DNA from 2 places in the Roseovarius sp. MBR-51 genome. Region 2 is predicted to be linked to the other one. Evidence: riboswitches for the same ligand, from Rfam matches in the RefSeq annotation. Region 2 holds a riboswitch; the other holds the start of a gene.
The links. Region 2 has a riboswitch for cobalamin ahead of ACSSVY_RS14075 (CbtB domain-containing protein). Riboswitches for the same ligand answer to the same signal wherever they lie in the genome.
Positions count from the first base shown of each region.

Region 1: linked by a shared signal. The riboswitch ahead of ACSSVY_RS06245 (hypothetical protein) and the one ahead of ACSSVY_RS14075 (CbtB domain-containing protein) in region 2 are both predicted to bind cobalamin.

Region 1 is NZ_JBRJGQ010000003.1:352,768-356,165, forward strand. It holds gene ACSSVY_RS06235 (Mrp/NBP35 family ATP-binding protein) at 1-291, opposite strand, end outside; gene ACSSVY_RS06240 (DUF1127 domain-containing protein) at 541-765, shown strand; gene ACSSVY_RS06245 (hypothetical protein) at 1,107-1,376, opposite strand; cobalamin riboswitch at 1,484-1,702, opposite strand; gene ACSSVY_RS06250 (OsmC family protein) at 1,753-2,226, opposite strand; gene ACSSVY_RS06255 (5-formyltetrahydrofolate cyclo-ligase) at 2,210-2,779, opposite strand; gene mgtE (magnesium transporter) at 2,776-3,398, opposite strand, start outside.
Region 2 is NZ_JBRJGQ010000008.1:273,445-276,842, forward strand. It holds gene ACSSVY_RS14065 (hypothetical protein) at 1-405, opposite strand, end outside; gene ACSSVY_RS14070 (CbtA family protein) at 460-1,140, opposite strand; gene ACSSVY_RS14075 (CbtB domain-containing protein) at 1,144-1,308, opposite strand; cobalamin riboswitch at 1,342-1,565, opposite strand; gene smc (chromosome segregation protein SMC) at 1,775-3,398, shown strand, end outside.

The DNA of each region.
Region 1 (3,398 bases), on a different contig from region 2:
ATTGCCCCCTTTGGGATGCTGGCCCAGCTTGAGCGAGGGCGGCGCGGCCTGCGCCGTCAGAACCACGGTGGCACGGCTGACCCCTGGCAGGCTCATGGCGGCGCGCTCGGCGGCGGCGCGCACCGGCTCCATTTTGCGGGCCATCTCGGGGTTGGGCGCCTCGATGACAAAGCGCACCTCGCCCGCCTCGACCACCAACGCGCGCACCATGTCCCGTGACATCAGACTGCCGCCGTCCGGCAACTCCAGCCTGTCAAGCCTCGCTTCGAGTTCCGCGCGAATATCGGTCATGTTCGTTCCTTTACCATTGGCGACATCAGCGCCGCTCTATGCAACCAAGGCAAGAGCAGTTTTTAAACTGCCTAAAAAATGCTTCATTTGCTTAACCTTAGGTCACTTTCTTCTTATGCATTTGCTGCATAGCAGCATTGCTTATGCGGGGTATTGTGCAGCCGCAGCAAAAGCGTATCTTGGGATCAACAAAGGCGAAACGAACAGCGCCGAACTTGAACACGATAAAATCCGCAAGGACCCGAAGACATGGCTACCTCGATTGACATCCGCCGCTCTGCCGCCGCCGTTCTCGGCGAGGATCTGAGTGCCGCAGTCTATGCTGCAATGCAGCGTATCGCAAATTACCGCACTTATCGCCGCACGGTCAATGAGCTGTCGCAACTCAGCACACATGACCTCGCCGATCTGGGCCTGCACCGTAGTGAAATTCTTCGCGTTGCACATGAAACAGTTTACGGCCACCGGTCGTAATAAGAGATCAGATACCCCCCTCCTCCTCCCTGGGGTATCTGTTACGGTCACGGGCGTCTCTCCTCCTCCCTGATGCCTGGGGCCGTCAAATCGGGACCATCCAGTCCCTTCGTTTTGCGAATGGCCCTCTCCTCCTCCCTGGGCCGGACGTATAGGAAACGGCGGCACCCCTCCTCCTCCCTGGTGCCGCCGTTTTTTATTGCGCGGACGCAAGACAGCGTTTCCCTTGAACCGGCACGATAAAAGCAAGGCTTAGCCTCTTGCTGACGTTGGTCCCAACGCCCAAGCGCGGACTCAAGGCGCGAAGCGCCACCGCGCAGCGCCCGTCCGCCCCACCGGCCTCAGTGAAGAACCCGTGCCCGGCCCCGCCGCATCGGCAAGGCCAGACACGTCCGGCTGGCCTCCTGTAAAAACCCGACAAAGGCACGCGCTGCCGCACTTTCAGCCTGCCGTGCCGCCGGGCTCTCCAATGCCGCCCGTGCCATCTGCGCCGTAATCGGCCCCTCGACTGCACAGGCCCATTGCAAAAAACCCATGCGCGCGGCCTGCATCGCCTGCGGCCCGGTCGCTTGGCTGCTCTCCAGCCCATCCATGATCAGGACAAAAGTCATCTTGCTGCTCTCCCCGGCCACACCCCGGGCCGGATGGGGCGGGGGGCAAGGGACATGGCGCCACAGATCATCGGCCCGAGGCGCACACGCCCGCATCGCACCCCGCGATTCGACGTCACGCCAAGGCTGGTTTCCGGGCTTGGATGGCGGGCCGGATGACCCTCGCGTCGCGGCACCTTCCCGAGCATTGTCGCCCAGTGGCATAACGCCGAAACGCCCTCCCTTACCGTTGCGGGGGCAGCGCCGGAGTTGCACCGGCTTCCCAATTCTCCATCCCGAGAGCACTGTAATGCTGACGGCATGGCACCATGACAGGATCAGCCTAACCGCGCGCTCAATCTGCGCGCAAGCCCGAATCCGACACAGACAATTCCACTCACGCCAGAACCCGGTAGCGCGCCGCGTAGGTCACCGGAAAATTCACCGACCGTGCGATAAAGCAGACCGCATGCACCTGCCCATGCAGCGCATCGGCCCGGCTCAGATCCGTCCCCGCCGGCACCGCGATCCGGGGCCGCAGCGTGGCCCGCAGAAATCGGCTCGCCCCGGTGCTCTCGGTCTCCCCGATGGCAATGGGATCATCCTCATAGGATTGTACGGCAATGCCCGCGTCACTCGCCAGATGCAGGAACCACAGCATGTGACAGGCGCTCAGCGCCGATATCAACATATCTTCCGGATTGTGCAGCGCGGGATTGCCCCCCAGCAGCGGATCGTTCGAGCACTGGATCACCGGCTTGCCGCGCGTCTCCACATTCCACGTCCGGTCGTAGCCCTTGTAATGCGCCGTGCCCTCGCCCCGGTTGCCGGTCCAGACCACACGGGCGTTATATTCATGCTCTTGGGCCAAACGCGATCACCTCAGCCTCTGTCACCACCATATCAAGTGGCTGATCGGTCGGCTCCAGCGGAAGCCCCCCCGATTCCTGCGCACCATAAGCAAAGCCGATCGCCAGCGTTGCCCGCCGCGCGCGCAACATCTCGAGCGTGCGGTCATAAAAGCCACCGCCATAGCCCAAACGCCCGCCGCTGCGATCAAAGGCCACCAGCGGCACGATCAGGATCTCCGGCTCGACGAAATCATCCACCTCCGGCACCATGGCCCCAAACGGTCCCTCGCGCAGCGCGCAGCCCGGCACCCAGCGCGAGAACCGGAGCGGCAATCCCGCCCCCATGATCACCGGCACCACGACGGGCCCATGCGTCGCCGCCTCTTCCATTGCGGCGCGCGGGTCGATCTCGCTGCGGATCGGCAAATAGCCCGATACAGCCACCCCCCGATAACCCGCCAATACCCCCGACAAGAGCGCTGCCACACCGGGCAGACGCGCAGCATGCGCCTCGGCCCGCCGCGCAAACGCTGCCTTGCGCGCCGCCGCCTTCACCTCTGCCAGGTCGTTCATAAGAGAAACACCGTTGCCAGCCCCAGAAATGCAAAAAAGCCCACCACATCCGTCACCGTGGTCACAAATGTGCCAGAGCCCAGCGCCGGGTCAAAGCCCAATCTGTCCATCACAACCGGAATCGCGGCCCCGGCCAGCCCGGCCACCACCAGATTGATCACCATGGCGGCGGCAATCACATAGCCCAGCTCCGGCCCGCCAAACCAGATCATCCCGACAGCACCCATCACCAGGGCGAAAATCACCCCGTTGATCAACCCCACCAGCACTTCTCGGCGCAACACCCGCCAGACGTTTGATACCGTGAGATCCTTGGTCGCCAGCGCGCGCACAGCCACGGTCAGGCTCTGCGTTCCGGCATTGCCCCCCATCGAGGCCACAATCGGCATCAAGACCGCCAGCGCCACCAGTTGCGAAATCGCCAACTCAAATTGCGCAATCACCAGCGAGGCCAGAATCGCCGTCCCGAGGTTAACCGCCAGCCACGGCACCCGCTGCTTGGAGGTCTCGATCACCGAATCGTTGATCCCGCCCTCGCCGACCCCGGCCAGCCGCATGATATCCTCTTCATGCTCCTCATCCAGCACGGCCATGGCGTCATCAATGGTGATGACCCCCA
Region 2 (3,398 bases):
CACGCGGAGTTCATGCGTGCCGACCGGAAGCGCATCCAACTGCATCCACGGTCCATAGGCTCGCGCGATCTTGACACCGTTCAGATAGAGATGCGCATGACCGCGCCCCGGCACGGCTGGGCTATTCACCCCCTCGGGGTCAAAGATGAAATTCTCAACGCCGATATGCAGATTACGGCTCTGCGCCCCGTCGGGATGCAGGGTCAGCGTCATTGCTGGAGTGGGATCACTGACTTCGGTCAGGGTTGCATGCGCCGCCCCGCCGTGGTCATGGGCGTTATGGTCATGAACCGCCGCGCCATGGTCATGCCCCGCAAGTTGCACGCCGGATGTGGCGGCGACCAGAAACCCCAGCCCCGTGCCGAAAAAGAGGCCGATGCCGAGAAAGGCGAGTGGTTTGGCCATTGTGTTGTCTCCTGTCGGATGGCCCCGGCGCCTTGGCACCAGGGTGTTGACCTGTCAGGTTGCCGTGCTCTCACGCTGCCAGAAATACCCGGCAAAGAGACCAAGAAGGGCCCAAGCGGCAAAACCGACACCCAAGGCGCGTGCCGCGAAGAGCGCGGCAATCTCGGGCGGAACCGGGCCCGATAGCTCATCTGGGTGGGGCGCGCCAATGAGGTGCGGCGTCAGCATCAATACAATTGCCACCGTCCACACGACCCAGTTGCGGCCAAAGGCGATGAGCGCGAGCGCAATCGCAGTTGCTGCAACAGTGGACCACCACCAGACCTGACGCTCGGCCACGTCTGCGGCGGCAACGCCCGGCACTTCTGGCGGCAAGGAAAGGGCAGGCGCGAAATGAAACGCGACAAATCCTGCAATGCCCCAGATTAACCCGCTGCGCGCATTGATCGTGAAACCACGATCGGCGGCCACGCCCATGGCGGCAACCAGAATTAACGCATAGCCCACATAGATCAATGCCGAGAACAACAGGCTCAGCCCATCGCGCACCGGATCAAGACCGGGCAGGTCCGGATGAGCGCTAACCGCCTCCGCGCCGAAATGCACAAGGTCACCGCCCTCGTATAGCTCTGCATGCAAAAGCACAGGCTGCACGAACACCAACTGTAACAGGGCGGCAATCAGCCCCGCACAGAAACCAGCGAACAACGCGCTGGTGACGATTTTTGAGAACATGGATTAGTGGCAGGGAAAACCGGTCGCGTGGCGCACGTCATGTGCGGCGTCATGCAGAGCAGAAGCCTGCACATGGCCAGCGACGGTTACGATGCCAAGGCCCAGAAAGATCGCGGCAACGAACGGCAGGACGGTTGATTTTGCAGCGGTTTGAACCAATGCGGTCATAGCGGTATCTCCTTTACACCTCTCACCCGAGGCGGGATTAACAAACGCAGGGCTGGTCTCCTGGCTCGCGGGTCGTCGCCTGTCTGCCGCCTTCCCAAGGGTTTTACACCTCAGTGGCATCTGGCAGGGGCTCGCCGCTTACAGTCGCGGGGGCGGCTGACGCATGGACGCCCTGATTGGGTCCGCCGGCACGTCATTCCCATTTATCCTCGCGGCGCTTTGCACCGAAACGAGGAACCTTGCCACTCCCGTATGCAGGCTGCATCAGCATGCGTCAAGGTGGTTTGCGACCGCTCAAGGACGGTCTGCGGCATTGTTTCTTTGAATGCCGGCAGAGTTTTGCCCAATATCATGTGGATAACTGACCATGTCACCCTATATGCTGTGGTTGGCCGTTGACAGGTAGGCACCCCGAGCCTCAAACTCCGATGACAACGGAATCACCGGATAAGGGGCACGCGCGCAGGTGCAGTTCTCGAAACTCAGATTGACCGGCTTCAAGAGCTTTGTCGACCCGACCGATCTGATCATCGCGGGCGGTCTTACCGGCGTTGTAGGACCCAATGGCTGTGGCAAGTCCAACCTGCTCGAGGCGCTGCGTTGGGTGATGGGCGAAAACCGCCCAACCGCGATGCGCGGCGATGGCATGGAGGATGTGATCTTTGCCGGGGCCGCGACGCGACCTGCGCGAAACTTTGCCGAGGTGGTGATCCATCTCGATAATTCCGACCGGTTGGCACCGGCGGGTTTCAACGACTCAGATCATCTTGAGATCGTCCGCAGGATCACCCGCGATGTGGGCTCAGCGTACAAAGTTAACGGCAAGGACGTACGGGCGCGCGATGTTCAGATGCTGTTCGCCGATGCCTCGACCGGCGCGCATTCCCCGGCTCTCGTCCGGCAGGGGCAGATTTCGGAATTGATCAATGCGAAACCCAAATCGCGTCGGCGCATTCTAGAAGAGGCGGCCGGGATTTCGGGTCTCTATCAGCGGCGACATGAGGCCGAACTGAAACTGCGCGGCGCAGAAACCAACCTGACGCGTGTTGACGATGTTGTCGAACAATTGGCGGCGCAACTGGCGCAATTGGCGCGGCAGGCGAAACAGGCGGCGCGCTATCGGCAAATCGGCGAAGAATTGCGTCTGGCCGAGGGGCTGTTGCTCTATCGTCGCTGGAAAGAGGCAGATTTCGCGCACGCGCGCGCCGAGGATGAGCTTCGAGACCGCACCACCGCAGCAGCGCGTGCAGAAGTTGGGGCGCGCGAGGCAGCCAAAGCCCGGGCAAAGGCAGAGGAAGCACTACCCAAACTGCGCGAGGAAGAGGCCATCGCGGCTGCAATCCTGCAACGTCTGAGCGTGCAGCGAGATGCCCTTAGCGAACAAGAGGTGAATGCGCGCGACCGGATCGCCACCCTGCGTGGCCGGATCGAACAATTGGCCCGCGATATTGACCGCGAATCGGGGCTTAACCGAGATGCTGTCGACACCATTGCCCGACTTGATTGGGAGGCTGGTGAACTCGTCAAAGGTGCCGAAGGGCATGATGCCCGATTGGACGCCGCGCAGGCGGAGGCGCGCGAGGCAGCGCAGATCCTGCAACAGCGTGAGAACGATCTCAGCCAGATGACAGAGGATATTGCGCGCCTTGCAGCTCGCCATCAATCTGCGCAACGCCTGCTGGAGGATAGTCGCAAGACTTTGGCCAAGAGCGAGGCCGAGGCTGAGCGCGCGCGCTCAGCGCAGAGCCAGTCTCACGACGCCTTGGCCAAGGCGCAAGCCGATCACGCCGCAGCAATTGAGGCCGAAGCCGGTGCCGTGGCCGCAGCCGAGGCAGCAGAGGTGGCCTTGGTGGATGCTGACGAAGCCCGCGCAGAGGCTCAGGCACAAGAGGCCGAGGCGCGTGCCGCACGCTCCGAGGCCGAGGGAGAGGTCAACGCGCTGCGCGCCGAGGTCACAGCCTTGGCCAAGCTGGTGCAGCGCGACACCGCCGAGGGTGGGCAGGTGATGGACCGCCTACAGGTGCAGCAGGGGTTTGAAAAGGCATTGGGCGCGGCACTCGCCGATGATCTGCGTGCCCCCGAGGTCGAGG